DNA from 2 places in the Agromyces sp. GL_144 genome. Region 2 is predicted to be linked to the other one. Evidence: predicted binding sites of a transcription regulator. Region 2 holds the regulator's gene; the other holds the start of a gene.
The links. Region 2 encodes LexA, which represses DNA repair genes until DNA is damaged. Its sites were predicted from a motif close to TCGAACANNTGTTCGA; they were not measured.

Region 1: the regulator LexA is predicted to act here: its motif matches at 5,853-5,868, upstream of AC3IPY_RS06715 (HNH endonuclease signature motif containing protein).

What each region holds. Positions count from the first base shown of each region.
Region 1 covers NZ_CM174399.1:1,496,044-1,511,535, reverse strand. Annotated here, with positions in the region: gene AC3IPY_RS06750 (hypothetical protein) at 1-193, shown strand, start outside; gene AC3IPY_RS06745 (hypothetical protein) at 200-694, opposite strand; gene AC3IPY_RS06740 (long-chain-fatty-acid--CoA ligase) at 715-2,415, opposite strand; gene AC3IPY_RS06735 (ribose-phosphate diphosphokinase) at 2,422-3,399, opposite strand; gene glmU (bifunctional UDP-N-acetylglucosamine diphosphorylase/glucosamine-1-phosphate N-acetyltransferase GlmU) at 3,468-4,913, opposite strand; tRNA gene AC3IPY_RS06725 (tRNA-Gln) at 4,975-5,046, opposite strand; gene AC3IPY_RS06720 (MarR family winged helix-turn-helix transcriptional regulator) at 5,165-5,656, shown strand; gene AC3IPY_RS06715 (HNH endonuclease signature motif containing protein) at 5,899-7,560, shown strand; gene AC3IPY_RS06710 (Pr6Pr family membrane protein) at 7,697-8,344, opposite strand; gene AC3IPY_RS06705 (methionine ABC transporter permease) at 8,664-9,323, opposite strand; gene AC3IPY_RS06700 (methionine ABC transporter ATP-binding protein) at 9,323-10,351, opposite strand; gene AC3IPY_RS06695 (MetQ/NlpA family ABC transporter substrate-binding protein) at 10,494-11,411, opposite strand; gene AC3IPY_RS06690 (ABC-F family ATP-binding cassette domain-containing protein) at 11,592-13,406, opposite strand; gene AC3IPY_RS06685 (4-(cytidine 5'-diphospho)-2-C-methyl-D-erythritol kinase) at 13,460-14,386, opposite strand; gene rsmA (16S rRNA (adenine(1518)-N(6)/adenine(1519)-N(6))-dimethyltransferase RsmA) at 14,391-15,266, opposite strand; gene AC3IPY_RS06675 (TatD family hydrolase) at 15,339-15,492, opposite strand, start outside.
Region 2 covers NZ_CM174399.1:2,619,182-2,634,673, reverse strand. Annotated here, with positions in the region: gene pgsA (CDP-diacylglycerol--glycerol-3-phosphate 3-phosphatidyltransferase) at 1-55, shown strand, start outside; gene AC3IPY_RS12060 (CinA family protein) at 57-578, shown strand; gene AC3IPY_RS12055 (helix-turn-helix domain-containing protein) at 797-1,105, shown strand; gene AC3IPY_RS12050 (DUF3046 domain-containing protein) at 1,204-1,443, shown strand; gene recA (recombinase RecA) at 1,746-2,819, shown strand; gene AC3IPY_RS12040 (regulatory protein RecX) at 2,928-3,704, shown strand; gene miaB (tRNA (N6-isopentenyl adenosine(37)-C2)-methylthiotransferase MiaB) at 3,717-5,345, shown strand; gene miaA (tRNA (adenosine(37)-N6)-dimethylallyltransferase MiaA) at 5,364-6,281, shown strand; gene dapF (diaminopimelate epimerase) at 6,286-7,167, shown strand; gene AC3IPY_RS12020 (class I SAM-dependent methyltransferase) at 7,231-7,839, opposite strand; gene hflX (GTPase HflX) at 7,935-9,458, shown strand; gene AC3IPY_RS12010 (methylenetetrahydrofolate reductase) at 9,738-10,766, shown strand; gene metE (5-methyltetrahydropteroyltriglutamate--homocysteine S-methyltransferase) at 10,763-13,108, shown strand; gene lexA (transcriptional repressor LexA) at 13,246-13,935, opposite strand; gene AC3IPY_RS11995 (LysM peptidoglycan-binding domain-containing protein) at 14,189-14,626, shown strand; gene AC3IPY_RS11990 (histidinol-phosphate transaminase) at 14,689-15,492, shown strand, end outside.

The DNA of each region.
Region 1 (15,492 bases), 1.1 Mb from region 2:
AACCGCGTGTGCGACATTCGCGACCGCCGCGATCCGCGGCGAGGTCGCGACCGACGCCCCGTTCGAGCTGTTCGCCGCGGGCGGGCCGGGCTGGCAGTGCTACGCGACCATGGAGAACGGCGACCATCGCCACCTCGCCAACTTCGGCCTCTTCCCGGCCGCCCCGCGCTACGGCGTCGGCACGCCCACCTGATCCACGTCAGTCGCCCGCGGCGCCCTCGTCTGAGAGATCCGCGAAGAACACGCGCTTGTATGCGCGCCCGTCGGGCAGCGTGATGGTGCGCGCCTCGACGAGTCCGCGCGTCACGCGCTGGTAGATCGCCTGCGGCGTGACGCCGAGCCGCTTGGCGGCCTCGGACACGCTCTCGCCGGGCAGGTCGGTCGGCACGCTCGACGGCCGCTCGCGCTTGCGACGACGACTCGCCTCCTGACGCTCCGCGATCTCGGCGTCCTCGCCGGCCCACCGGTACTTCGCGGCCGACGGGCTGAGGCCCGCGGCATCCGCGATCTCCTCCCATGAGGCGCCGGTCGCGACGGCGTCGCGTACGGCGGTGAGCGTCGCGGGCTCCGTCTCGAGCGCGGTCACGAGCGAGCGGATGCCTCGGAGCCGGTCGAGCGGCGCGACCTCATCGCTCGCCTCCACGGCGGCGAGCGCCGCGAGTGCGGCTGCGGCTTGCGAGGACAGGAACGGCATGGCGAATCCGGCCGTCGGCGTCAGTCCGCCAGCAGGCGGTTGCGCACCTCGCGGCGGATGACCTTGCCGATGAGCGATCGCGGCAGTTCGTCGGTCGCGAAGACGCGCTTGGGCACCTTGTAGGCCGTGAGCCCGTCGCGCGCGACGGCGCGGATGCCCTGCTCGTCGAGTTCGGCGCCGTCGCGGAGCACGACGACCGCGACGACCTGCTCGCCCGAGTGCTCGTCGGGCACGCCGACGACGGCGGCCTCGATCACGTCGGGGTGCGCGAGCAGGGCCTCTTCGACCTCGCTCGGGGCGACGTTGAAGCCGCCCGTGATGATGAGCTCCTTGATGCGGTCGACGATGCGCACGAACCCGTCGGCGTCGATCGAGACGATGTCGCCGGTGCGGAACCAGTCGGTGCCGCCGTCGGTCGCGGGCACGAACACCGCGGCCGTCTCGTCGGGCTTCTGCCAGTAGCCGGTGAACACCTGCGGGCCGCGGACGATGAGCTCGCCCTCGGCGCCGGCCGCGACATCCGTCTGGGGATCGTCGGGGTCGACGACGCGCGCCTCGGTCGAGGGCAGCGGCAGACCGACCGTGCCGGCGCGGCGATTGGGTGCGACGGGATTGGCCATGAGCACGGGCGAGCATTCGCTGAGGCCGTAGCCCTCGACGAGGTATCCGCCGGATGCCGCCTCCCACGGTTCGACCACGTCGGCCGAGAGCGGCATGGCGCCCGAGATCGCGATCTCGATGCCGTCGAGCGAGACGCCCGCCTCGGCGGCGGCCTTCGTGAGCCGGTCGTAGATGGGCGGCACCGCCGGGAGGAAGGTCGGCGGTCGGCGCTTGATCGACTTCAGCACGAGGTCTGGATCGAACTTGGGGAACAGCACGAGGCGCGCGCCCATGCTCATCGCGAAGGTCAGGCAGAGCGTGAGGCCGTAGGCGTGGAACATGGGCAGCACCGCGTGCACGACCGCGCTGCCGCGCTCGATCTGCGGCACCCACGCGCGCGACTGCGCGGCGTTCGCGACGAGGTTCGCGTGCGTGAGCGTCGCGCCCTTCGGGCTGCCGGTGGTGCCGCTCGTGTACTGGATGAGCGCGACGTCGTCGACCGAGGGCGCGAGGATGTGCGCGTCGACCGGGTCGGATGCCACGAGCTTCTGCCACGGCGTCGTGCCGCGCACCTTCGTGGTGAGCGCCTCGCGCGACTCGCGCGCCTTCGCGATCGGCAGGCGCAGCAGCGCGCGGGTGGCGAACGGCATGGCCCGGGTCACGTCGACCGAGACGATCTCGCGCACCGAGACATCCGCCGGGAAGGCCTGGATCGTGTCGACCACCTTGTCCCACGCGATGACGACGGCGGCGCCGTGGTCTTCGAACTGGTGGCGGAGCTCGCGCGGCGTGTAGAGCGGGTTGTGCTCGATGACGATGCCGCCGAGGCGCAGCACCGCGTAGAAGGCGACGATGTGCTGCGGGCAGTTCGGCAGCACGAGCGCGACCGGGTCGCCCGGCTGCACGCCGAGCAGGCGCAGGCCCTCGGCCGCGCGCTCGATCTGCGCGCCGAGTTCGCGGTACGTCGTCGTGCGGTCGAAGAACTCGAGGGCGACGCTGTCGGGGTAGGCCTCGACGGAGCCGCGCACGAGGTCGTAGAGCGAGTCGGTCTGCTGCTCGATGTCGTGCGGCACGCCGTCGGCGTAGCCGGCGAGCCAGGGGCGTGGCGTCTCGATCGTCATCGCGGCCTACGCCGCGCCGTCGAACATGCTCGTCACCGAGCCGTCTTCGAAGACCTCGTGGATGGCGCGCGCGAGGAGCGGCGCGATGGGCAGCACGGTGAGGCGCGGCCAGCGCTTCTCTTCGGGAACCGGGAGCGTGTCGGTGACGACGACGCGGTCGATGACCTCGGACTGCAGGATCTCGGTGGCCGGGTTGGAGAACACGGCGTGCGTCGCGGCGACGACGACGCCCGTCGCACCGGCTTCTTTCAGCGCCTCGGCGGCCTTCACGATCGTGCGGCCGGTGTCGATGAGGTCGTCGACCAGGAGGCACACGCGGCCCTTGACGTCGCCGACGATCTCGTGCACCGAGACCTGGTTCGGCACGAGCGGGTCGCGGCGCTTGTGGATGATGGCGAGCGGTGCGCCGAGCTTGTCGCTCCAGATGTCGGCGACGCGCACCCGACCCATGTCGGGCGAGACGACGGTGAGCGTCGACGGGTCGAGCGAGTTCTTGAACTCCTCGAGCAGCACGGGCATGGCGAAGAGGTGGTCGACGGGGCCGTCGAAGAAGCCCTGGATCTGCGCGGCGTGCAGGTCGATCGACATGATGCGGTCGGCGCCGGCGGCCTTGAAGAGGTCGGCGACGAGGCGTGCCGAGATCGGCTCGCGTCCGCGTCCCTTCTTGTCTTGACGCGCGTACGGGTAGAACGGTGCGACGACCGTGATGCGCTTCGCGCTCGCACGCTTGAGCGCGTCGAGCATGATGAGCTGCTCCATGAGCCACTCGTTGATCGGCGCGGTGTGCGACTGGATCACGAAGGCGTCGGACCCGCGCACGCTCTCATCGAACCTCGCGTAGATCTCGCCGTTCGCGAAGGTGCGCGCATCGGTGGGCACGAGCTCCGAGCCGAGTTCTTCGGCGATCTGCTCGGCGAGGGCGGGATGCGCCCGCCCCGACACGAGCACGAGCCGCTTCGATCCGGTGGTCTCGATTCCCGACATGTGCTGTGTCCTCTCCACCTGCGCCAAACGCGGTGTGTTCGGCCGCGGTGTGTTCAGTCGCGGTGTGTTCAGTCGGCGTCGGAACCGGATGCCTCGCGCGCGGCCTCGGCGGCGTCGGCCGCCGCAGAACCGGCCCGGTGCTTCTGGACCCACTCCTCGATGTTGCGTTGCGGTGCCACGTTCACGGCGAGCGCGCCGGACGGGACGTCTTTTCGGACGACGGTGCCGGCGGCCGTGTAGGCGCCGTCCCCAATCCTAACCGGCGCGACGAAGACGCCGTGAGAGCCGGTGCGAACATGCGAGCCGACCTCGGAGTGGTGCTTGCGCACGCCGTCGTAGTTGGCGAAGATCGAGCCCGCGCCGATGTTGGAATGCTCGCCGATCGTGGCGTCGCCGACGTAGCTGAGGTGCGGAACCTTGCTGCCGGTGCCGATCGTCGCGTTCTTCGTCTCGACGAAGGCGCCGATCTTGCCGTCGGCGCCGAGCACGGTGCCCGGGCGCAGGAACGAGAACGGGCCGACCGTGGCTCCGGCGCCGACGACCGCGAGCGTTCCATCGGTGCGTCGCACCTCGGCGCCCACCCCGACCTCGCAGTCGGTGAGCGTGGTGTCGGGGCCGATGAGCGCCCCGGTCTCGACGACCGTGGCGCCCTTGAGCTGCGTGCCGGGGCGGATGGTCACGTCGGGCGCGATGCGCACGGTGAGGTCGATCCACGTGGTCGCCGGGTCTTCGATCGTCACGCCGTTCAGCTGCCAGCCGCGCACGATGAGGGCGTTCAGGCGGGCGGCCGTCTCGGAGAGCTGGGCGCGGTCGTTGATGCCGGCCACGAGCCACGGCTCGGTCACGGGCACGGCCTCGACCTCGGAGCCGGCGGTGCGCAGCAGCTGGATCACGTCGGTGAGGTACTTCTCGCCCTGCGCGTTCTCGGTCGTGAGGTTCGCGAGCTGGTCGCGCAGCGCCGCGGCGCCGAACGCGTAGATGCCGGCGTTGATCTCGGAGATGGTGCGCTCGGCGTCGCTCGCGTCCTTCTGCTCGACGATGCGGTCGAACACGCCGACGCTGTCGCGCACGATGCGCCCGTAGCCGGTGGGGTCGTCGTAGAAGGCCGAGAGCACGGATGCCGCCGCATCGCGATCACGGTGACGCTCGAGGAAGCCGACGAGGGTGTCGGCGTTCAGCAGCGGCACGTCGCCGTTCAGCACGAGCACCTCGCCGTCGAAGTCGGCGGGCAGCGCGTCGATCGCCTGCTCGACCGCGCGACCCGTGCCCGGCACCTCGTCTTGATCGACGATGAGCGTACCGGGCAGCTCGGCCTCGACGGCCGCGGCGACCTGGTCGCGTTCGTGGCGCACGACCGCGATGACGTGGGCGGCTTCGAGACTGCGCGCGGTCGCGAGCACGTGCGCGACGATGGGCGCCCCGGCGAGGGGGTGCAGCAGCTTCGGCGTGGCCGACTTCATACGGGTGCCCTGCCCCGCGGCGAGGACGATGATGGCGAGGTTCTGATCGGTCATTCGCGTCTTCCTGTGGGGTTGGATCCGGCGGCTTCCTGCGTCGCCTCCGGCGGCGTTCCGGCTCCGCCACCAGGATTCGAACCTGGACCGAACAGCTCCAAAGGCTGTCGTGCTGCCGTTACACTATGGCGGACCGCTCGGGCGGGGTGCGCACGGGCGCCATCCAGTCTGCCAGACCTGCCGGGGTGACCGCGTCGTCGCGCTGTCGGCGTCGCGCTGTCGGCGACGTGCTGCCGCGGGATAATGGCGGGATGACGCATGCCGACGAGGTCGACCGCATCGTCGAGGACTGGGAACGCGAACGCCCCGACCTCGACTTCGCACCGCTGCAGGTGCTCTCGCGCGTCGCGCGACTGTCGAAGCACCTCGATCGCGCGCGCCGGCAGGCCTTCGCCCGCTCCGAGCTCGAGTCGAGCGAGTTCGACGTGCTCTCGGCCCTGCGCCGCGCCGGCGCGCCGTTCCGGCTCTCGCCGAAGCAACTGCTGCAGCAGACCCTCGTCTCGAGCGGCACGATGACCAACCGCATCGACCGTCTCGTCGAGCGCGGTCTCGTCACCCGGCAGACCGACCCCAACGACGGTCGCGGCATCCTCGTCGAGATGAGTCCGGCAGGCCTCACCCGGGTGGATGCCGCGATCACACGCCTCGTCGACGCCGAGGCGGAGTTGCTCGACAGCCTGCCGGCCGCCGAGCAGAAACGGCTCGCCGGGCTGCTGCGCAAGCTCAGCCTCGGTTTCGACTGACTCATTCGGGTGCCCGGCGTGGGCTCGCCGGTTCGCCGGGTGCTCGCGTTCTCGCGTTCTCGCGTTCTCGCGTTCTCGCGTTCTCGCGTTCTCGCGTTGTCGCGTTGTCGCGTTGTCGCGTTCGAGGACTGCGCTTCCCGGGCTCGGTGCAGCACATGGTCAGGCGCAATGCTGGTGCCGATTCCCTCCACAGTTCTCGAACATATCTTCGAATGTCGGCTGAATTCCGGTAGAATCGAGGTATGCGCAGCGACGGCCCGGCTCCCCATCTCGGTGGTGGTTCCGCGTCTTCGCCGCGGCCTGTCGATCACGTCGGGTCTGCTGCGGTCGGGGCTGCTGCGGACGCCGCGCATGATGCGCGTTCGCCGTATGCGGTGGCGCGAGATCAGCTCGCGGGGTTGGTCGATGCGGTGGTGCAGGCGCAGCGGGTCGAGGCGATGCAGGCCTCGGTCCGGGTCGAGGTGATGTTCCTCGCGCTCTCTCATGCGATCCGGGCCGAGGCCGCGTTCGTGGCGTCGTCGCTGTCGGCGTCCCGGCGTCGCGAGATGGCCCACCGCAGCGTCGTCGCCGAGCTGGCGACCGCGTTGCGGGTGCCCGAGCGCAGCATGCAACGTCAGCTCGACGAGGCGTGGACGTTGTCGACGTCGTTGCCGGCGACGTTGGCGGCGATGCGGGCCGGCGACCTGTCCCTCCAGCACGCGCGGGTCATCATCGAGGCGTGCGCGGTTATCGATGACGAGGTCGATGACGAGCACGGCGTGTTGTCCCGCCTCGATGAACGCCTCGCCGTTTTGGCCGCAACAGTGTCCGCGGCGACGTTGCGACGCAAGGCGCGAGCGCTTCGTGAAGAGCTGCTGGCCGAATCCCTCGCCGACCGGCATCGGGCGGCGCGGGCCACTCGTCGGGTCGAGCTCGAACCGGCGCGTGATGGCATGAGCTGGTTGCACCTGCTGCTGCCCGCGGCCGATGCCGCACTGATCGCCGACCGCCTCGACGGTGTGGCGCGGGTCGCCCTCACCGACGCGGCCTCGGGTGGTCGAGGCACTGCCGACCATGATCGTGCCGGACACGTCACACCCGATCAGGTGCGTACCGACACCGCGCGCGATCTGCTCCTCTACGGGGCGTTGCCGTCGGGGTCTGAGCTTGCTGCGGCGGTCGCGTCGGTGCGTCCGAGCGTGCACGTCACGGTCCCGGTGCTCACGTTGCTGACTGAGCCCGGCCGGGCCGCGCCTACCCCGACCGCGACCGCAGCACCTGGCGCCACCGCCGTGCCGGACGCGTCAGGCGCGCTGGGCGCGTCGAGCGCAACCGGCGATTCGGGCGCCTTGGGCGCATCCGCCATGCCCGACCTGCCTGTCGCGGCCGCCGTGCTCGACGGGTACGGCCCCGTCGACGACGACACCGCCCGCCGGCTCGCAGCGCACGCACCCTCGTTCATCCGCATCCTGACCCACCCCGTCACCGGCACCGTGCTCGACGTGGACCGCACCCGCTATCGCCCGCCGGCGGATCTCAAGCGGTGGCTCGAGGTCCGCGACGGGTCCTGCCGGTTCCCGGGCTGCAACCGTCGCGCGTCGCGCAGCGAGGTCGATCACACCCAAGACTGGGCGTACGGCAACGCGACCGCGTTCGACAACCTCGCCCACCTCTGCGCCGCACACCACCACCTCAAACACGAGACCTCCTGGACGGTACGACATCTCCCGGGCGCGGTCCTCGAATGGACCTCACCCGGCGGAAGCACCCACACCACACACCCCGAACACCACATCCCAACCGACACATCGGCCGCATCACCAGCATCACCGCCCGGTGCGCCAACCGGAGCTACACCCGAGGGCTCGAGAGATGAACGCGGTGGGCAAAGGGTCGATCCGGAGGAGGTCGCTCCACCATTCTGAGCGTCGGGATTCTGAGCGTCGACATCTTGAACGGCGCGAGTTGCATCGACTGCATCGCGCGATCGGCCGCGCCCGCGATCGGCAGCGCGCGCAATCGGCAACTCGCGCGATCGGCCGCGCACGCGACGAACACGTCTCAGGCGAGTTCGGTCGTGTGCTCCCGACGTGACCGCACCCGCGCATTGCCGAGCGCACGTACCCCGAACGAGAGCGCGAGGAAGCCGACCAGCATGCCCAGGCAGTAGAGGGCGACGGCCCCGTACCCACCGACCGCGTCGGGGTTGAAGAACGGGTAGGGATAGAAGCCGGTCGCAGCGCCGCGGATGATCGAGAACGCAGCATAGACGGCTGGGAAGACCATCCACCACAGGATCGCCTGCGCCGCGATGCGGTTCTTCGGCGGCCACACGAGCCAATCGACGATGCCGGCGATCGGCAGTACGAAGTGAAGGATGGCGTTCACCACGGGATCGAGGTCTCCGAGATCGACATCCCGCAGCAGCGTGTTGAACACGAGCCCGACGAACGCGATGTAGACGACCGCAGCGCCGCGGATCGCCGAGTCCGTCGGGGTCGGCGCGTTCCGAGCCCGCAACAGACGCAGCGCGCTGACGATGAACACGATGCTGATCAGGATGTTGGAGAGGTTGGTGAAGTACGCGAAGAAGTTGAAGACGCTGTATCCGTTGGGGATGTGCACCGCGAACAGTTGGAACGCGATGGCCGACAGCGCGGCGAGCGCGAAGACCAGACGGAACACGACTGCTGCGACGCGACGCTTCATTCCGCTGATCCTAGTGACGGCGCGACGACGCTCGATCGCGACCCGCCGCGCGCTCGATGGCTCGAATGCCGTTGCGCACCCGCACCTCACGCGTAGTCGTCGGGCGCGAACCAGCGAGCACCGCCGTCGTGGAGGTTGAGTTGCGCGCGCACCGCGACGCCCTCCGCCCGGCAGGCCTCCGACAGCGCGCGAGCCCGGGCCCGCTCATCGGGTCGCGTCGCGTCACGCGGGGCCGACAGGCCCCTCCCCGTGACCGACCGTGAGTCGGCGGTTCACCCCTCGGGCTGTGGAGGAGCAGTGAACCGCCCGAGCACGACGACTAGCGGCGCATGACCTTGCGCGCCAGCCAGTTGCCGAAGAACTGCAGGCTCTGCACGAATACGACGATGAGCAGCAGCGCGGCCCAGGTGATCGCCGGCTGGAACTGCCGGTAGCCGTAGACGAGGGCGAAGTTTCCGAGGCCGCCACCGCCGATGAAGCCGGCCATCGCCGTCATGTCCACGATCGCCACGAGGATGAAGGTGTAGCCGAGGATCAGCGGGCCGAGCGCCTCGGGGATCACGACGGTGCCGAGGATCCGGATCGGCCCGGCGCCCATCGCCCGCGCGGCCTCCACGGTGCCCGGCGAGACCGTGACGAGGTTCTGCTCGACGATGCGCGAGATCGCGAACGACGACGCGATGGAGAGCGAGAAGATCAGCGCGTCATTGCCGATGCCGATGCCGATCACGTAGCGCGCGAGCGGCTGCACCGCGGCGAGGAAGATGATGAACGGAATGGGCCGGAAGAAGTTGATCACGACGTTCAGGATGTTGAACACCGGCTTGTTCGAGAGCAGACTGCCGGGCCTCGTCGCGTAGAGCGTGACGCCGAGCAGCAGACCGAAGAAGCCGCCGATGAGCAGGGTGGCGGCGACCATGTAGAGCGTCTCGGCCGCGGCGATCCAGAACTCGCTGCCGAGCTCGAACAGGCGATCCATCACGCCACCTCCGTGACCTCGGCGCGCGCGCCGATCTTCGCGAGCACCGCGTCGATCGCGGCATCCGCCCCTCTGATCGCGAGCGTCAGATGGCCGAACGCGCGCCCCTGGATGTCGTTGATGCCGCCGTAGACGAGTTCGAACTCGAGGCCCGCGCTCGCGAGGTCGAGGAACACGGCGGACTGCGATGCGTCGCCGTCGCGGAACGAGATCGTGACGATGCGCCCCTCGTGGCGTTCGCGCAGCACGGCCGCCTCGGCCGGCGACGGCACACCCTTGACCACGGTCGAGACGAAGCGCGCAGACGAGGCGTTCTTCGGCGACGAGAACACGTCGAACACGTCGCCGGATTCGATGACCCGACCGCCGTCCATCACCGCGACCTTGGTCGCGATCGACTGGATGACGTCCATCTCGTGCGTGATGATCACGATCGTGACGCCGAACTCGCGATTGACGCGCTTCAGGAGCTCGAGCACCTCCTGCGTGGTCTCGGGGTCGAGCGCGCTCGTGGCCTCGTCGGCGAGCAGCAGCCGCGGCGAGGTCGCGAGCGCACGGGCGATGCCCACGCGCTGCTTCTGCCCGCCCGAGAGCTGGTCGGGGTAGTTCCTCGCCTTGTCGGTGAGGCCGACGAACGCGAGCAGCTCGTCGACGCGCGCCGTGATCTCGGCCTTCGACGCACCGGCGACCTTGAGCGGGTAGGCGATGTTCGCCCGCACCGTCTTCGAGTTGAAGAGGTTGAACTGCTGGAAGATCATGCCGATCTCGAGCCGGATGCCGCGGAGTTCGCGCTCGGGCATCGTCGTGATCGTGCGCCCGCCCACCTCGATGGTGCCCGACGTCGTGGGTTCGAGGGCGTTGATCAGCCGCACGAGCGTGGACTTGCCGGCACCCGAGTAGCCGATGATGCCGAAGACGTCGCCGGCCTCGATCTCGAGGTCCACCGATTCGACGGCGACGATCGGCGCCCCGTTCTTCTCCGGCGACGGGTAGGTCTTGGTGACGTCGGTGAGGCTCACGAGAGCCATGCGGTGCTCCTTCCAGAGCGATGTTCCAGGGCGACGGTGCGTACGATGGTGCCGGCGAACGCGTGAACGGGCGGCGGGACCGATGATACGGTTCCCGCCGCCCGCGTGGCGCGGACGGTCCGCGGTTGCGGACGTCGGCAGATCAGCCCTTGGCGGCCTTGGTGTCGGCCTCGACCTTGGCGAGCGAGTCCTGCAGGTCGGCGACCGGAATGCTCAGCGGCACCGCGGTGTCGCCCGAGGCCTCGAGCAGGCCCGCCTGCACGCCGGGGTCGGTCTGGAAGATGTCGACGAGCTTGAGGTACGTCTCGTTGTCGGCGTCTTCGGCACGCGTCGCGAAGATGTTCACGTACGGCAGCGCGTTCGGGTCGGACGGGTCGTCCTGCGCGATGGCGTCCTCGAAGGAGAGGCCCGCATCGGTCACGTAGTCGTTGTTGATGATCGCGGCCGCGACATCGGGCAGCGAGGTCGGCGTGAGCGAGGCCTCGAGCGCGGTGACCTTGACCTTCGACTTCGCCTCGTCGACGTCGGCGAGGTCGGAGAAGATCGATCCGCCGCTCTTCAGCTCGATGAGTCCGGCCGACTGCAGCACGAGCAGGCCGCGGGCCTGGTTCGAGGCGTCGTTCGGAACCGCGACGGTCTCGCCCTTCGGGATGTCCTCGACGGAGTCGTACTTGGTCGAGTAGAGACCGAGCGGGTAGATCGCGGTCGAGCCGATCGGCGTGAGGTCTTCGCCGGCCGACACGTTGTAATCGGCGAGGTAGACGATGTGCTGGAACTGGTTGAGGTCGAGTTCGCCCTCGGTCGTGGCCGGGTTCGGCTGCGCGTAGTCCGAGAAGTCGACGAGCTCGATGTCGATGCCCGCCTCGTCGGCGGCCTTCTCGAACGCGTCCCACTGGGCGTCGCCCTTGCCGACGACGCCGATCTTGATGACGTCGCCCGAACCGTCGCCGGAGGCGGAGTCCGAACCCGCGGAGGCGCAGGATGCGAGCCCGAAGACGAGCGGGATCGCGGCGAGGGCGGCGATGAGCTTGGTGCTGCGAACGTGAGAGCGGGGTGCCATTGGAGTTCCTTTCGTCGTCGCGCGCGTTCTGGTGCTGATGGCTGTGGAGCAGGCATGGCTCCGCCACGGTCTGTCACGGTGGGGGCTTCGATGCCGCGAACGCGGGCGCACTCCAACGTTAGGCGAAGATTCTTTGCACGCCCGCCGCCAGGGTCATGCGACGTCACAGAATCTGCGACGCTAGGCCTCGAGGGTCTCGGAAACTTCGAGCCAGCGCGTCTCGAGATCGGCGACGGATGTCTCGAGCGAACGCAGCTCGTCGCCGAGCGCCGCCAGCCCGACGTAGTCGCCCTGGTCGTGCACGGCCAGCCGCTCATGCGCCTTCGCGATCTGCGACGACAGCTTCTCGAGCTTGCGGTCGATCGACGCGAGTTCCTTCTCGGCGGTGCGGCGTTCGGCGCCGGCGAGTGCGGGCGTCGCCGCAACAGCCTGCGCCGCACTCGGCGCGGCCTCATCCGCCCGGCGCGAGGCATCCGTCGCCGTTCTGGGTTCGAGGGCCTTGCGAAGCTCGAGGTACTGGTCGACGCCCCGCGGCAGGTCGCGCAGGTGCCCGTCGAGGATCGCGAACTGGCGGTCAGTGACGCGCTCGATGAGGTAGCGGTCGTGCGAGACGACGAGCAGCGTGCCGGGCCAGGAGTCGAGGAGGTCCTCGATGGCGGCGAGCATGTCGGTGTCGAGGTCGTTCGTTGGCTCGTCGAGGATGAGCACGTTCGGCTCCTGCAGCAGGATGAGCAGCAGTTGCAGCCGGCGCTTCTGGCCGCCCGAGAGGTTCTTCACGGGCGTCGAGAGCTGCGCCGTCGTGAAGCCGAGGCGCTCGAGCAGCTGCCCGGGCGTCATCTCCTTCCCGCCGACCTCGTAGCTCGTGCGCTGCTCGGCCACGACCGCGGAGACGCGCTGCTCGGACCACTCGGTGAGCTCGTTCAGCTCCTGGCTGAGGGTCGCGATGCGCACCGTCTTGCCGCGCTTGACCTTGCCGCTCGTCGGCTCGACCGCGCCCGTCACGAGCCCGAGCAGGGTCGACTTGCCCGCGCCGTTGACGCCGAGGATGCCCGTGCGCTCCCCCGGCGCGATGCGCCACTCGACGTCGTGCAGCACGGTCTTGTCGCCGAACTGCACGCCGACGTCGATGAGGTCGACGACGTCCTTGCCGAGGCGCGAGACCGCGAGCCGGTCGAGTTCGACCTTGTTGCGCACCGGAGGCTCGTTCTCGATGAGCTCGTTGGCCGCGTCGATGCGGAACTTCGGCTTCGACGTGCGGGCCGGCGCGCCGCGGCGCAGCCACGCGAGCTCCTTGCGCATGAGGTTCTGCCGCTTCGCCTCGGATGCCGCTGCCATGCGATCGCGCTCGACGCGCTGCAGCACGTAGGCGGCGTACCCGCCCTCGAAGGGCTCGACGATGCCGTCGTGCACCTCCCACGTGTCGGTGCAGACCTCGTCGAGGAACCACCGGTCGTGGGTCACGACGACGAGCGCACCGGCGTCGGCCGACCAGCGCCGCTTGAGGTGCCCGGCGAGCCAGGCGATGCCCTCGACGTCGAGGTGGTTCGTCGGCTCGTCGAGGAACACGACGTCCCAGTCGCCCACGAGCAGCGCGGCAAGGCCCACCCGGCGGCGCTGACCGCCGGAGAGGCTCGCGATCTGCCCGTGCCACGGCACGTCGGCGAGCAGCCCGCCGATCACGTCGCGCACCTTCGGGTCACCGGCCCACACGTGCTCCTCGATGCCGCCGACGACGAACTCGGCCACCGTCTTGCCCGGGTCGACCACATCGGACTGGTCGAGCATGCCGATGCGGATGCCGCGACGCATGGTGACGCGTCCGCCGTCGGGTTGCAGGCGCGCCGAGAGCAGCTTCAGCAGGGTGGACTTGCCGTCGCCGTTGCGGCCGACGACGCCGATGCGGTCGCCCTCGTCGATGCCGAGGGTCACCTCGTCGAAGACGGTGCGCGTCGGGAACTCGAGATGCAGGCGCTCGGCGCCGAGAAGATGTGCCATGTCCTCTCGAGCCTAGTTGGCGCGGCTGTGGGCTTCGCTCAGCGAGCCAGAGCTCAGCTCGAGAGGATGCGCGCTCCGTGCACCGCGCCGTGCACGTGGATCGCCGTGAGCCTCGCGGCCGAGAGCGCGACCTGCAACTCGAGCGCGGAGTCGGTGTCGGCCGCGAGGAAGGCGACCGTCGGCCCCGACCCCGAGACGAGTCCGGCGAGCGCACCGTTCGCCATGCCGAGCTCGAGGATGCCGCCGAGTCCGGGCGCGAGGTGCAGCGCCGCCTCCTGGAGGTCGTTGTGCAGCGCCATCGCGAGCAGGCCGGGGTCTCCCGCGCGGAGCGCCTGCAGCACCTCGGCATCGACGACGGGCGAGGCGGACACGTGCCGTCGCTCCTCTTCGCGGATGCGGTCGAGCTCGCCGTAGACCCCGGGCGTCGAGAGCCCGAACTCCGCGACGGCGAGCACCCAGTGGAACGAGCCCGTCGCCAGCGCGGGGCTCAGGCGGTCGCCGCGGCCGGTGCCGATCGCGGTGCCGCCGGCGAGGGAGAACGGCACGTCGGCGCCGAGCTGCGCCGCGAGCGCGAGCAGTTCGTCCTTCGGCATCGCCGTGCCCCAGAGTGCGTCGCAGGCGACCAGCGTCGCCGCCGCATCGGCGGATCCGCCGCCCATGCCGCCGGCGATCGGAACGTGCTTCTCGATCTCGAGCCGCACGCCGCCGCGCACCCCGGTCGCCCTGGCGAGCAGCTTCGCGGCCCGGATCGCGAGGTTCGAGGCATCCGTCTCGAGGCCGGAGGTGTCGACGCTGCCGCCGAACGCGACGCTGAACTCGTCGTCGGGCCAGGCGCGGACGTCTTCGTAGAGCGAGACGGCCTGGTAGGCCGTGGCGACGTCATGATAGCCGTCGGGCTGCACCTGGCCGACGCGCATGAAGAGGTTGATCTTGCCGGGCGCGCGCACGTGCACGGACTCCTCGGTCCAGGCGATGGTCACGGCGTCACGCCCCCGCGGAGGCCGGCGGGACCGCCTGGGCGGGTGCCGTCGCGGCCCGGGCGATGCGCAGGAAGTCCTCGACTATGAGCTGCTCGCCACGCGACTCCGGCGCGACGCCGGCACGCTCGAGCACCCCGCTCGCTGCGGCCGCCGAACCGCCGAGCACGCCCGACAGCGACTGGCGCAGCATCTTGCGTCGCTGCTGGAACGCCGCGTCGATGAGCGCGAACGTGGCCCGCCGCTCCTCGACGGTGCCCGGCTGCTCGCCGCGCACGAAGCCGACGAGCACCGAGTCGACGTTGGGAATGGGCCAGAAGACCATGCGCGAGACCTGGCCCGCCGTGCGCCAGGTGCCGTACCAGGCGGCCTTGAGGCTCGGCGCGCCGTAGACCTTCGAACCGGGCTCTGCGGCGAGCCGGTGCCCGACCTCGGCCTGCACCATGACGATGCCCGTCTGCAGCGAGTCGATGTGCTCGAGCAGGTGCAGCAGCACCGGCACCGAGACGTTGTACGGCAGGTTCGCCACGAGTCGCACGGGCTCGCCCGGCAGCTCCGTCACGCGCAGCGCGTCGGCGGTGATGACCGTGAGCGAGGTGCCGGGCTGCATGATGTCGGCCGTGTGCGGCAGCTGCGCGGCGAGCCGCTTGTCGATCTCGACCGCGATGACGGATGCCCCGGCCTCGAGCAGTCCGAGCGTCAACGATCCGAGCCCCGGGCCGATCTCGAGCACGGTCTCGCCCGACTGCACGCCCGCCGTCTGCACGATGCGACGCACGGTGTTGCCGTCGTGCACGAAGTTCTGGCCGAGCTTCTTCGTCGGCGTGACGTCGAGGAGCTCCGCGAGGTCGCGGATCTCGGCCGGCCCCAACAGGCGCGCGATCGTCGGCGCGCCGTTCTCGGCCTCGTGCCGATGCGCGTTCACGCGACAGCCCCCACGTCGGCAGCCCCCATGTCAGTCCCCCACACGCGCTTCATCCTGCCATGCCCCGTACACCCGCTGCGTGTTCGACGCGAGATCCGCGCAGAGCTCGTCGAGGTCGGCGCCCAGCACGTCGGCCATGAAGCGCACCGTGTGCGGCACGAGGTAGGGCGCGTTCGGGCGGCCC
Region 2 (15,492 bases):
GCTCTACGTTCGCGACGCCGTGCACCTGGCCCGCAGCGGGCGCAGCGCGTCCTGACATGGGCGAGCGGATGCCGCAGCCCGGCGCCGAGGCGTCGGCGGCCTCTCGGCTGGTCGCCGAGCTCACCCGTCGCGGGCTGCGCATCGCGGTCGCGGAGTCGCTCACCGGTGGGCTCGTGGTCGCGGAGCTCACGAGCGTTCCCGGCGCGTCCGTCGTCGTCAACGGGGGAGTGGTGGCATACGACACGGCGGTGAAGCATTCATTGCTCGGGGTCTCCGCCGAGCTGCTCGCGCGCGAGGGCGCGGTGCATCCCGAGGTCGCCCGCCAGATGGCCGTCGGCGCACGACGGGCTCTCGCGGTCGGCGGGCTGCGGGCCGATCTCGGCGTCGCCACCACGGGCGTCGCCGGCCCCGACCCCCAGGACGGCAAGGCGCCCGGCCTGGTCTACGTCGCGGTCGCGCTCGGCGACCGGGTGGAGGCGGTCGAGCTCTCGCTGCATGGAGATCGTGCCGAGATCCGGTGGGCGACGGTGGCCGCGGCCGTCGACGCGGCGCTCAGCGCGGTGCGCGCGCAGCATTGACGCGGTCGGCCCGAACGGCTCCGATCGCACGGATTCCCGTGGCATCCGATCGATCTCGCCGCGTACGGAATACCGATCGTGAAGACCCTGTTACATCTCGCAGGTTCACACGAAAGCCCCAGTGTGCGACGCTAGGTTGGAAGCACAGAGTTTCAGGTAAACTGACGCTCCCGTTTCTGGCTCCAGCGGAGTCGTAGGCAGTACGAAGGAGGTTCCCGATGGTTCTGGTTCGACAGGAGATCGGCGATGTTCTGAGGGACTTCCGACTGCAGAAGGGTCGGACCCTTCGTCAGGTCGCGTCCAAGGCGAGTGTCGCACTCGGCTACCTGAGCGAGGTGGAGCGCGGCCAGAAGGAGGCCTCCTCCGAGATCCTCGCCTCGGTCGCCGAAGCACTCGACACGCCCATCTCGGTGATCATGCACGAGGTCGGAGACCGCCTCGCGGTGCTCGAGAGCCTCTCGGTCGTGCCCGACAGCCTTCCCGACGAGCTCGTCGCAGAGTTCGACGCCGGCATGATGGTGCGCTGACCCACCCACGTTCTCGATCTCGATCGGCCGGTCCTCGGACCGGCCGATCGTTCGTTCACCCCGTCCGTTCGCCGTTGTTGCAGGAGCACCTTGTGAAGTTGAGCGAGTTCCAGTTCGCGGTCGACCATGAGTTCGGGGCTGCGTACGGCGCCGTCGTCGTCACCGATCTCGCCCTCGCCGGCGTCGGCGGACGCACCGCGCGCGAGGCGCTCGCCGCCGGGGTGCCGGCCCGCACGGTCTGGTTCGCGCTCTGCGACGCGGCCGACGTGCCAGATGAGCGCAGGCACGGCGTCGGCCGCCCGGCGCCCGGCGATTCCGGTTCGCACGGCGGTCGCTGACGCGCCTCCCGCGGCTCTCGCGCCACCGGTCGGCCGGATGCCCATTCACGTCGCGACAGGTCGAACATGTCTTCGGCGCGTCGTTCGAACGTCTGTTCGGTTCCTCGGGTAGGCTCCTCAACAGCAGGAGCTTCGACACGGCTCTCCACATCCAGACGGTTCGCCCCACGGATGTCGGTGGCCGGCCATACGGTTTCAGACGTCGGAACACACCGCAACCGCCTTGTCGCCAGACGAGCGGGTCACGGCCCGCACGAGCAACGACAGCCTAGAGGCAGCCGCACACCACGAAGGAGCCCACCATGCCATCAGCAGTAGACCGCGAGAAAGCCCTCGAGACCGCACTCGCCCAGATCGACCGCCAATTCGGCAAGGGCTCGGTGATGCGCCTCGGCAGCGAAGACCGCGCCCCCGTCGAGGTGATCCCCACCGGTTCCATCGCGCTCGACGTCGCGCTCGGCGTCGGGGGGCTGCCGCGCGGGCGCATCATCGAGATCTACGGCCCCGAGTCCTCGGGCAAGACCACGCTCACGCTGCACGCGATCGCGAACGCGCAGCGCGCGGGCGGCATCGCCGCCTTCGTCGATGCCGAGCACGCGCTCGACCCCGAGTACGCCAAGAAGCTCGGCGTCGACATCGACGCCCTGCTCGTGTCGCAGCCCGACACCGGTGAGCAGGCGCTCGAGATCGCCGACATGCTCGTGCGTTCGGGGTCGATCGATCTCATCGTCATCGACTCCGTCGCGGCGCTCGTGCCTCGTGCCGAGATCGAGGGCGAGATGGGCGACTCCCATGTCGGCCTCCAGGCGCGCCTCATGTCGCAGGCCCTCCGCAAGCTCACGGGTGGCCTCAACCAGACCAACACGACGATGATCTTCATCAACCAGTTGCGCGAGAAGATCGGCGTCTTCTTCGGCAGCCCCGAGACCACCGCGGGCGGCAAGGCGCTCAAGTTCTACGCCTCGGTGCGCCTCGACATCCGTCGCATCGAGACCCTGAAAGACGGCACCGAGGCGGTCGGCAACCGCACCCGCGTCAAGGTCGTCAAGAACAAGATGGCCCCGCCGTTCAAGCAGGCCGAGTTCGACATCCTCTACGGCGTCGGCATCTCGCGAGAGGGCAGTCTCATCGACTACGGCGTCGATCAGGGCATCGTCAAGAAGTCGGGTGCCTGGTACACCTACGACGGCGATCAGCTGGGGCAGGGCAAAGAGAACGCCCGCAACTTCCTGCTGTCCAACCCCGACATCGCGGCCGACATCGAGACGAAGATCCTCGTCAAGCTGGGCATCGGCGCCGCCGGCGCGGCCGGGGCCGCTGCGGCACCCGCCAACGTCGAGCCGATCGCACCCAAGCTCGGGCGCAAGGGCGCCTGAGCGGGCCGCCCGCGGCGCGGGAGGCCACCACGCACGATCGCACGGCTGCGTTGCACCACTGCATGACTGCACCGCTGCGCAGCACGGCACGAGACCGGGGGAGAACCCATGAGCGACGCATCAGAGCACCTCGCCCCGGTCTCGTACCTGCCGTGGGCGAAGCCCGAGCAGGAGCGTGAGCGCGACTCGGTCGAGTCGGCAGGGCGCGACGAAGAGCACGCGCCGCAACCCGGTCCCACGACCGATGCCAGTCGCTCGGTCGGGGCGAACAGCTCGATCCAGTCGACCGGCTTCTCGCGTTCCAAGAACTCACGGGGGTCGCGTTCCTTCGCACGAACGGCTCGGCCCTTCTCCGCGGTCGAGGTCGAGTCCGGCGCCGAGCCCGACGGCGACGACGTCGCGCCCGAGACCGGGCCCGAGCGCGATGACCGCATCGACCGCATCATCGTGGCGCGCCTTCGCCGCTCCTCGCTGTCCGTGGCCGAGGTGCGCTCGGCGCTCGTCGAGCACGGACTCGATGCCGGCGAGATCGAGGAGTGGATCGAACGGTACGAGCGATTCGGCTACCTCGACGACGCCAGGCTCGCCGAGCAGCTCGTGCATGTGAACGCGGGGCGGCGGGGCAAGGGCAGCGGGGCGATCCTCCAAGAGCTCACGCGCCGCGGCGTCGATGCCGAGGCGGCGCGCGCCGCGATCGACGGCCTCGATCCCGAGACCGAGTTCGAGAACGCGCTCACGGTCGCAGAGCGTCGTGTGCGGCAGCTGCGGGGCCTCGATCGCCACGTTGCCGAGCGGCGCCTTTCGGCGTTCCTGCAGCGGCGTGGGTACTCGGGCGAGGTCGTGCGTCAGGTGGTGACGCAGGTGCTCGCAGCCGAGGGCTCGTAAACTGGGCTCATCATGAGCATCATTGACGACGTCTCGGTCGCCGAGGCCCCCGACGCTGCGCCCGCGCCGCGCACCTACGAGGTGCGCACGTTCGGCTGCCAGATGAACGTGCACGACTCCGAGCGGCTCTCCGGGTCGCTCGAGGCTGCCGGATACGTCCCCGCCGACGGCGCCGAACCAGACATCGTGGTCATCAACACCTGCGCGGTGCGCGAGAACGCCGACAACAAGCTCTACGGCAACCTCGGGCACCTCGCCGGGGTCAAGCGACGCCACGCCGGCATGCAGATCGCCGTGGGCGGCTGCCTCGCCCAGAAGGACAAGAACGTCATCCTCGAGAAGGCGCCGTGGGTCGACGTCGTCTTCGGCACGCACAACATGGGGTCGTTGCCGAGCCTGCTCGAACGCGCGCGGCACAACGACGAGGCCCAACTCGAGATCCTCGACGCGCTCGAGGTCTTCCCGTCGACACTGCCGACCAAGCGCGACTCCACGTACAGCGGCTGGGTCTCGATCTCGGTCGGGTGCAACAACACCTGCACCTTCTGCATCGTGCCGGCGCTCCGCGGCAAGGAGAAGGACCGCCGCCCCGGCGAGGTCCTCGCCGAGGTGCAGGCGCTCGTCGACGACGGCGCCATGGAGGTCACGCTCCTCGGCCAGAACGTCAACTCCTACGGCGTCGAGTTCGGCGACCGCCAGGCGTTCGGCAAGCTCCTCCGCGCGGCCGGGCAGATCGACGGGCTCGAGCGCATCCGCTTCACGAGCCCGCATCCGGCCGCGTTCACCGACGACGTCATCGACGCGATGGCCGAGACGCCCGCGGTCATGCCGCAGCTGCACATGCCCCTGCAGTCGGGCTCCGACCGCGTGCTCAAGGCGATGCGGCGCTCGTACCGATCCGAGAAGTTCCTCGGCATCCTCGATCGCGTCCGCGCGAAGATCCCGAACGCGGCGATCTCGACCGACATCATCGTCGGCTTCCCGGGCGAGACCGAAGAGGACTTCCTCGAGACCATGCGCGTGGTCGAGGCGGCCCGATTCGCGTCGGCCTTCACGTTCCAGTACTCCATCCGCCCGGGAACCCCCGCCGCGACCATGGCCGATCAGGTGCCGAAAGAGGTCGTCCAAGAGCGCTACGAACGCCTCACCGCACTGCAGGAGCGCATCTCCTGGGAGGAGAACCAGAAGCTCATCGGCCGTGCCGTCGAGGTGCTCGTGTCCACGGGCGAGGGCAAGAAGGACGCCGAGACGCACCGCCTCAGCGGTCGCGCCGAAGACAGCCGACTCGTGCACTTCGAGGTGCCCGAGGGCTCCGAGGTCCCGCGTCCCGGCGATGTCGTGTCGGTCACGATCACCCAGGCGGCCCCGTTCCACCTCATCGCCGACGCGCCCGACGGTTCGCCGCTCGAGATCCGTCGCACGCGTTCCGGCGACGCCTGGGATCGCTCGCTGGCCGAGAGCTGCGGGGTACCGGCGGTGCCCGGCGGCGCATCCGGCGGCGGCGCGGCGCGCGTCTCGCTCGGCCTGCCGACCGTGCGGGTGCTGCCGTCCACGCAGACCGGGGCAGCGGCGGCCGAGCCGCTCATCAAGCCCGGCTTCGGCACGTTCCCGATCTACGACCCCGACGACGACCTCCGCTGAGCGCGGCGGACAACGCGCATGCTCATCGCGATCGTCGGCGCCACCGGCACCGGCAAGTCCGACTTCGCACTCGACCTCGCCGAATCCCTCGGACGAACGGGCCGAACGGCCGAGGTGGTCAACGCCGACGCCATGCAGCTCTATCGGGGCATGGACATCGGCACGGCCAAGCTCTCGCCCGCCGAGCGGCGCGGCGTGCCGCATCACCTGCTCGACGTGCTCGAGGTCACCGACGAGGCATCCGTCGCCGCCTACCAGCGCGACGCACGGCAGGCGATCGACCGGATCCTCGAGCGCGGCGACGTCGCGCTGCTCGTGGGCGGCTCGGGGCTGTACGTGTCGTCGGTGATCCACGACTTCCGGTTCCCGGGAACCGATGCCGCGGTGCGAGCGCGGCTCGAGGACGACCTCGCCCAACTGGGCCCCGGCCTGCTGCACGCGCGCCTGCGTGAGATCGACGCCGAGACGGCACGCGCCGTCGACCCGGCGAACGGGCGGCGCATCGTGCGGGCGCTCGAGGTGATCGAGCTCACGGGCGAGCCGAAGGCCGCGCGCCTGCCCGACGAGCCGGTGTCGTGGCGTGCGCACCGCATCGTGCACCTGCGCAGCGAGCGCGCCGATCTGGTCGCGCGCCTCGACGCCCGCGCCGCCCGCATGTTCGACGACGGCCTCGTCGACGAGGTGCGCGCCCTGATCCCGCGGGGCATCGAACGCGGCGTGACGGCCCGGCGGGCCATCGGGTACGCCCAGGCGCTCGCCGAGATCGAGGGGCGCATGGCGCGGGCCGAGGCCGTCGCCGAGACCCAGCAGCTCACGCGCACCTACGCCAGACGGCAGGTCGGATGGTTCCGGCGCTACCGCGATGCGGTCGAGATCGACGCCGCCGACGTCGCCGCGCGCGACCGGGAGTTGGCCCGGCAGTCCGCCATAGACTGAGCAGATGTCCTTCGACCTCCGCTTCACCAAGGGCCACGGCACCGGCAACGACTTCGTGCTGTTCGCCGACCCCGACGGTGACACCGAGCTGACGCCGACCCAGATCGCCGCCGTCTGCGATCGGCATTTCGGCGTCGGTGCCGACGGGTTCATCCGCGCCGTGCGCTCGACGAACCTCGCCGCGGGCGCCGCCACGGTGGCCGAAGACCCCGAGGCCGTCTGGTTCATGGACTACTGGAACGCCGACGGCTCGGAATCCGAGATGTGCGGCAACGGGGTCCGGGTGTTCACGCGGTTCCTGCTCGATCAGGGCCTCGTCGACCTCGCCGCCGCAGAGTCGATCGCCATCGGCACTCGAGCGGGCATTCGCCGGGTGAGCCGTTCCGAGCACGGCTTCGAGGTCGACATGGGCACCTGGCGTCTCGACGGGGCTGACCCGCTCGTGCGCGCCAAGGGTCTTCCGGTCGCCCGGCCGGGGCTCGGCATCGACGTCGGCAACCCGCATGTCGTCGTGGCCCTCGCCGACGATGACGAACTCGCGGGCCTCGACCTCGGCTACCTCCCGATCCTCGACCCGGCGCCCGCCGCGGGGGCGAACGTCGAGTTCGTGGTGCCGGCCGAGCCGCTCGTCGAGGCCGGCATCGGCCGCATCCGCATGCGCGTCCACGAACGGGGCTCCGGCGAGACGCTCTCCTGCGGCACCGGCGCCGTCGCATCGGCGCTCGCCGTGCGGCACTGGGCGGGCGCGGGCGCACCGAACGAGTGGCGGGTGCAGGTTCCCGGCGGCCTCGTCGGCGTGCGCATGTTCGAGGGCCCCGACGGCGAGCATGTGACGCTCTCGGGTCCGGCCGAGCTCGTGTTCGACGGGGTGCTCGCGCTCGCCTGAGCGTGCGCTCCAGCTCGCTCGCGCTCAGGTGAGCGCGAGCCGCGGTACGTCGCGATCAGGTCGTCAGCCGAGCGGACGGCCCGCGGCGAGCACGCGGAAGCCCTTCGAGGTCTCCGCGCGCTCGACCTCGAGGCCGAGCTCGTCGCCGAGCCACCGCTGCAGCGATTCCGCGCCGAGGTGCTTGGCGACGACGAGCCAGGCGGTCGCGTCCTCGTCGAGGCGCGGCAGCCACGTCGAGAGCATCGCGTGCAGTTCCTGCTTGCCGACGCGGATCGGCGGGTTCGACCAGATCGTCGCGAACCGGATGTCGTCGGGAACATCCGAGGGCAGCACGGCGTTGACATTCACGAGGCCGAGGCGGGCCGCGTTCGCACGCACCAGGTCGAGGGCGCGTTCGTTGACGTCGACGGCCCACACCGTGGCATCCGGAGACTGCAGCGCGAGCGCGAGGCCGATGGGGCCCCAGCCGGCGCCGAGGTCGAGCAGGTGGCCCGTGGCGGGTGCAGCGGGCACGGTGTCCAGGAGCACCGAGGTGCCCTGGTCGAGGTGCTCGGGGCTGAACACGCCGGCCGCGGTCACGAGATCGACGTCTCGCCCGGCGAGGTGCACGCGGATCGTCCGGGTGCGCGAATCGCTGCGGGGGGAGGCGGAGAAGTAGTGGTCGGAGCCCATCCCAGCACGGTAGCGCACCGCGATGCACGTCCCCCGCACAGCCCATCCGCAGATCACGACCGACCGAAGACCGAGAGCGAAGTAGGGTTGAGAGAATGAACGAAGCCGAAGACCGCCCCACCGACGACGCCGTCGACCGGGTGCTGCGCAACGCGGAACCGTCCGCGAACGTGGCGCGCTTCGGCGCGGGCGAGGCGACCGCCATCATGCGAGCGGATGCCTCGAGCCGGTCCACGACCGACGGCGACCAGTTCGAGCGCGAAGACCGCGCCGCGCTGCGACGCGTGGCGGGGCTCTCGACCGAGCTCGAAGACGTCACCGAGGTCGAGTACCGGCAGCTGCGGCTCGAGAACGTCGTGCTCATCGGCGTGTACTCGCAGGGCTCCCAAGACGACGCCGAGAACTCGATGCGCGAGCTCGCGGCCCTGGCCGAGACGGCCGGTGCGCGCGTGCTCGACGGACTCCTGCAGCGCAGGCCGCATCCCGATCCCAGCACCTACCTCGGCCGAGGCAAGGCCGAAGAACTGCGCCACGTGGTCGCGGCGGTCGGCGCCGACACCGTCATCGCCGACACCGAGCTCGCCCCGAGCCAACGGCGTGCGCTCGAAGACGTGGTCAAGGTCAAGGTCATCGACCGCACGGCCGTCATCCTCGACATCTTCAGCCAGCACGCGAAGAGCCGCGAGGGCAAGGCCCAGGTCGAGCTCGCGCAGCTCGAGTACCTGCTGCCGCGACTGCGCGGCTGGGGTGAGTCGATGTCCCGCCAGGCCGGTGGCCAGGTCGGCGGCGCGGGTGCCGGCATGGGCTCCCGCGGCCCCGGTGAGACGAAGATCGAGCTCGATCGCCGCCGCATCCACTCGCGCATGGCGAAGCTGCGCAAGCAGATCGTGGGCATGAAGCCCGCACGCGATGCGAAGCGCGCCAACCGGCGCCGCAACGCGGTGCCCTCCGTTGCCATCGCCGGCTATACGAATGCGGGCAAGTCGAGCCTGCTCAACCGCATCACAGGTGCGGGGCTGCTCGTCGAGAACGCGCTGTTCGCGACCCTCGACGCGACCGTGCGGCGCAACACGACCGCCGACGGCCGCGTCTACACGATCGCCGACACGGTCGGGTTCGTGCGCAACCTGCCGCATCAGCTGGTCGAGGCGTTCCGTTCGACGCTCGAAGAGGTCGGCGACGCCGACCTGATCGTGCACGTCGTCGACGCCGCCCACCCCGACCCCGCCGGGCAGATCGCGACCGTTCGCGACGTCATCGGCGACGTCGGTGCGCGCAGCATCCCCGAGCTGATCGTGTTCAACAAGGCCGACCTCGTCGGCCCCGAAGAGCGTCTCGTGCTGCGCGGGCTCGCCCCCGATGCGGTCTTCGCCTCCGCACGCACGGGCGAGGGCGTCGACGAGGTGCTCGCCGCGATCACGCGCATGCTGCCCGACCCGTCGGTCGAGATCGACCTGCTCGTGCCCTACGATCGCGGCGACGTCGTGTCGACGCTGCACGAGTCGGCCCGGGTGCTGTCGGTCGAGTACGACGAGGGCGGCACGAGGGTGCGGGCGCTCGTCTCACCCGAGCAGGCCGCCCAGCTCGACGTCTTCTCGGCGGCCGCCGCCGCGTCCTGACGCAGTCGGGCCCGTCGGGCTCCGACGCCGGTGGGTCGGTTCGCGTGAGACTCGCCCGACGTTCGATGACGTTCTGCGTCGAAGAACGTCGCAACCCGTGGCGGAATGCCGCGACATCCGCGTATGGTCTGATCTTGATCGAAACGTGCCGGGCCAGACGTCCGGCACTTGGAGCGACAGCCGAGCCCGGCACCCGCCCGCGAGACCACCAGCCGTGACGGCCGGGGTACGCGGCCTGTGTGCCCGCCCCGCCCCACGGTGTCCACCGGGGAGCAGAGCATGGTGCAGCACGGCGACGAGACGAACGCAACGGGCGGTGGCTCCGCGACGCCGCTGTCGTTCGAGCTCTACCCACCGCGCACGGATGCCGCGGCGATCGCGCTCGGGCGCACCATCGACCGCCTGGCGCAGGTCGATCCGGCGTTCATCTCGGTCACGTTCGGCGCCGGAGGCTCGTCGCGCGACCGTTCGCTGACGGTGCTCCGGTACATCCTCGAGAACACCGACGTCGAGCCGATGGCGCACCTCACCTGCGTCGGTTCCTCTCACGCCGAGGCCAACGATCTCGTGCGACGGTTCCTCGATGCCGGCATCCGCAGCTTCCTCGCGCTCAGGGGCGACCCGCCGGCCGGCGCCGAGCAGGACGCCTCGCTCGGCGACCTGGCGACGGCGGCCGAGCTGGTGCAGCTCATCCACCGGGTGCAGCAGGAGCGCGAGCCGTTCGCCCAGGTCGCGGTTCCGGGCAATCCGGGAGCGCGGCGCATCCATGCGCGAGCCGATCGCACCCGCGTCGCCGTGGCCGCGTTCCCGACCGGACATCCTCGGTCCAAGGACCCCTCGCGTGACGTCGACGTGCTGCTCGCGAAGGAGGTCGCCGGCGCGAACCTCGCGATCACCCAGTTGTTCTGGCTCGCCGATGACTACCTGACGTTCGTCGAGCGCGCCAGGGCCGCCGGCGTGACCATTCCGATCCTGCCCGGCATCATGCCGACGACGACCCCGGCGAGGCTGGCGAAGCTCACCGAGCTCACCGGCGTCGAGCCGCCCGCCGAGTACTCGATCGCGCTCGAGATCGAACCGGATGCCACCGGCCAGACCGACATCGGCATCACCTTCGCGGCCGAGCTCGCTGCCGAGGTGCTCGCCGGCGGCGCGCCGGGGCTGCACCTCTACACGTACAACCGCCACGAGGCCGTGCTCGAGCTCATCGACCGACTCGGGCTGACGCCGAAGACCACGACCGCCGACGCGCCCAAGACCGCCGACGCACCCAAGACCGCCAACGAGAGGAACGTCACGAGACGATGACCGCACGCACCTTCCCCACCGGAACGATCATCGGCTATCCGCGCATCGGACGCCGCCGAGAACTCAAGCGCGCCGTCGAGGCCTTCTGGGCCGGACGCATCGACGCCGATGAGCTCGAGACCGCCGCGGCGGAGCTCCGGGCCGCCACGCGCGACCGTCTCGCGGGCCTCGGCCTCGGGCGCGAGGACTCGTCGATCCCCGAGTCGTTCTCGTTCTACGACCAGGTGCTCGACGCGGCGGTGGCCGTTGGCGCCGTTCCCGCCCGGTTCGCCCATCTCGTCGACGACGAGGGCAGCGTCGACCTCGCCGGGCTCTTCACGATCGCGCGCGGCCAGGGCGAGCACGCGCCGCTCGAGATGACGAAGTGGTTCGACTCGAACTACCACTACCTCGTGCCCGAGATCTCGCCGACGACCGCCTTCTCGCTGCACGCCGAGCGCATTCTCGCGAGCTTCGTCGAGGCGCGCGCCGCCGGCTACCTCACGCGTCCCGTCATCGTCGGACCGATCACGTTCCTCGCACTCGCGAAGGCGGCGGATGACGCGCCGGACGGATTCCGTCCGCTCGATCGCCTCGACGACCTCGTGCCCGTCTACGCGCAGCTCCTCGAGCGTCTCGCCGAGGCCGGGGCCGAGTGGGTGCAGCTCGACGAGCCCGCCCTCGTCAGCGAGAGCCTCGACGAGTCCCGCGCGCGCATTCTCGGCGCGATCGGCGCGACCTACGACGTGCTCGGCGCTGTCTCGGCGCGGCCGTCGATCTTCGTCGCCGCGCCGTACGGCTCGCTCGACGAGGCACTGCCCGCCCTGGCGGCCACGCCCGTCGAGGCCATCGGGCTCGACCTCGTGCGCGGTGCCCTGCCCGACGCGCTCGACCCCGCGACCGCCGAGTCGCTCGCGGCCAAGACGCTCGTCGCCGGCGTCGTCGACGGCCACAACATCTGGCGCGGCGACCTCGCCGCGGCATTCGCGCGCGTCGAGGCGGTCCAGGCGCTCTCGGGCTCGGTCGCGGTCTCCACCTCGACCTCGCTGCTGCACGTGCCGCACGACGTCGCCGACGAGCCCCACCTCGACCCCCGACTCGCGAGCTGGCTCGCCTTCGCCGACCAGAAGGTGGCCCAGGTCGCCGTGCTCGCGCGCGGCCTCGCCGAGGGGCGTGGCGCCATCGAGGGTGATCTCGACGAGGCATCCGCAGCCCTGGCCGATCGCGCGGGCGCACCCGGCGTGCGCGTGCCGGCCGTGCGCGACCGACTCTCGGCGCTCGGCGACCGCGACTTCTCGCGCGACTCGTACGACGAGCGGGTCGCGGCGCAGGCCTCGCTCGACCTGCCGGAGCTGCCCACCACGACCATCGGGTCGTTCCCGCAGACCGGCGAGATCCGGCGCGCCCGGGCGGGCCTCGTGAGCGGCGCCCTGTCGGCCGAGGCGTACACCGCGCAGATGCGCGAGGAGATCGAACGCGTCATCCGGCTGCAGGAGCGCATCGGCCTCGACGTGCTCGTGCACGGCGAACCCGAGCGCAACGACATGGTGCAGTACTTCGCCGAGCTCCTCGACGGCTTCGCCGTGACGGTGAACGGCTGGGTGCAGTCGTACGGTTCGCGGTGCACGCGTCCGTCGATCCTCTGGGGCGACGTCTCGCGGCCCGAGCCGATGACGGTCGAGTGGTCGGCGTACGCGCAGTCGCTCAGCGAGAAGCCCGTCAAGGGCATGCTCACCGGCCCGGTGACGATCCTCGCCTGGTCGTTCGTGCGCGACGACCAGCCGCTCGGCGACACGGCGCGCCAGGTCGCGCTCGCCCTGAGGGACGAGATCACCGACCTCGAGTCGGCCGGCATCCGCATCATCCAGGTCGACGAGCCCGCGCTGCGCGAGCTCCTGCCGCTGAAGCGCGCCGACCAGCCGGCGTACCTCGACTGGTCGGTCGGCTCGTTCCGCCTCGCGACGGCGGGAGCGGCATCCGCGACTCAGGTGCACACGCACCTCTGCTACTCGGAGTTCGGCGTCGTGATCGACGCGATCAAGAACCTCGACGCGGATGTCACCTCGATCGAAGCCGCCCGCAGCCGCATGGAGGTCGTCGACGACCTCGCGACGAGCGGGTTCGACCACGGCATCGGGCCGGGCGTCTACGACATCCACTCGCCGCGCGTGCCGAGCGTCGAGGAGGTCACCGCGCTGCTCGAGCGCGCGGTCGGCGAGATCCCGGCGACTCGGCTCTGGGTCAACCCCGACTGCGGCCTGAAGACGCGTGGGTACGACGAGACCGTGGCCTCGCTCGAGAACCTCGTCGCCGCGACGAACGAGGTGCGTGCACTCGCCGGTCGGGAGCCGGCCGCGGTCTAGCACCTTCACCCCGAAGAACGGCGGGCGACGCATCGGGTGTCGCCCGCCGTTCGCGGTTTCGGAGTGGCCGCGTGATCGGCTCGGGCCGGCCCACTCGGGACCGACCGGCTCAGACCGACCGGCTCAGAGCTCCCGGCTCAGACCGACCTGAGCACCGCGACGATCTTGCCGAGCACCTCGGCGGCGTCGCCGAGGATGGGCTCGAACGCACTGTTGCGCGGGAGCAGCCACGTGTGTCCGTCGCGCTGCCGGAACACCTTGACGGTCGCCTCGCCGTCGAGCATGGCCGCGACGATCTCGCCGTTCTCCGCGGTGCGCTGCGAGCGCACGACGACCCAGTCGCCGTCGCAGATCGCCGCATCGATCATGGAGTCGCCGACGACCTTCAGCATGAACAGCTCGCCCTTGCCGACGAGTTGCCTCGGCAGCGGGAAGACCTCGTCGATCTGCTGCTCGGCCGTGATGGGCACACCCGCGGCGATGCGGCCGACGAGCGGGACCATCGCGGCGTCGCCGACCGGGGTCGGGTCGCCGACGGACGGCGCCCGGGTGTCGAGACCGGGGAGCTCGATGAGCACCTCGAGGGCACGGGGCCGGTTCGGGTCGCGCCGGAGGTAGCCGGCGAGCTCGAGCTGATTGAGCTGATGGGTGACGCTCGACAGTGAGGACAACCCCACCGCATCGCCGATCTCGCGCATGCTCGGCGGGTAGCCGCGGTCGGCGACCGACCGCTGGATCGCCTCGAGGATCGAGATCTGCTTCGCGCTGAGGCTCTTGCGGCGTCGGCTGCGGCCGGACTCGCGCTGGTCGTCGAGTTCGGTGCTCATCGTCGCTCCTCTGGGTTGATGCACCGAACGGATGTCGGTGGTGTCTGTTCGAATGTCCTCGGACATTCGAAACTGTATCCGCCCCGCACTGGTGCGGCAAACATCCGTTCGAGTGTGTCGTGAGATCCGGCGTCGAATTCCATTCGAACGAGATCCTTGCGATGTTCGAAGTTCGAAGATATATTCGGAACAGAGTTTCGCATCCGGTCCTCCCGGCCGAGGGCCGGATGCGACTCGCTACAGGAGGTGCGAGATGAGCGCAGTGATGGTCGAAGCTGTTTCGGGCAGTGCCGTAGTGGGCGGTGCCGTGATGGGCGGCGGTTCGTACGCCGGCAACTCCGTCTCCGGCGGGTTCGATGCGTACGCCCTCAGCGGTGCCGTACGCAGCCGGCTCCGCCTCACCCGGCGTGGGCGGGTCGTGCTGACCACGCTCGCCGCGATCCCGGTCGCGGTGTTCGCCATCTCAATCGTGCTCGGCAGCGGGGGAGCCGCGGCCGACGTCGATGGGCCGTCGAACGTGGGCCTCTCCTACCTCACCGTCGCCGATGGCGAATCGCTCTGGCGCATCGCCGAGTCGATCGCTCCCGCCAGCGATCCGCGAGAGATCATCGACGAGATCATGCGCCTCAACGGGCTCGAGAGTTCGACCGTCCAGCCCGGCCAGCGACTCGCGCTGCCGGTCGCGCCGTAGGCGGTTTCGCCCGGTGTCGCGACGGTGACGGGCGATGCGGCCTGCTCGCTAGCATTGATCGGGTGACCACTCTCGACGACCTGCCCATCCGCGATGACCTTCGCGGCCGAAGCCCGTACGGAGCCCCGCAGAAGGCGGTCCCCGTCGCGCTCAACGTCAACGAGAACACGCATCCGATTCCCGAGGCCGTCGCCCACGACATCGTCGCTCGTGTCGCGGCCGCCATCCTCCACCTGAACCGGTATCCCGACCGCGAATTCTCCGAACTCCGGGCGGCATTCGCCTGCTACCTCGGTCACGGCCTCGACGCCGACCAGATCTGGGCCGCCAACGGTTCGAACGAAGTGCTGCAGCATGTGCTGCAGGCCTTCGGCGGTCCGGGGCGCACGGCGCTCGGCTTCGCGCCGACGTACTCGATGTACGGGCTGCTCTCCGCGGGCACCGGCACCGGCTGGGTCGAGGGCGGCCGTGACGCCGAGTTCGAGCTGAGCCCCGAAACCGCGGTCGCGGCCATCCGCGAGCACGACCCCGACATCGTGCTGCTCTGCTCGCCGAACAACCCCACGGGCACGCCGCTCCCGCACGAGACGATCACCGCCGTCGTCGATGCCGCGCGAGGCATCGTGGTGGTCGACGAGGCCTATCACGAGTTCGCCGATCCGGGCACGCCGAGCGCCCTCGACCTGCTCGAGGGCCGCCCTCGGCTCATCGTGTCGCGCACGATGAGCAAGGCGTTCGCCTTCGCGGGCGCGAGGGTCGGCTACCTCGCCGCCGACCCGGCGGTCGTCGATGCGCTCCGCCTCGTGCGACTGCCGTACCACCTCTCCGCGCTCACGCAGGCGGCCGCGCTGGCGGCCCTCTCGCAC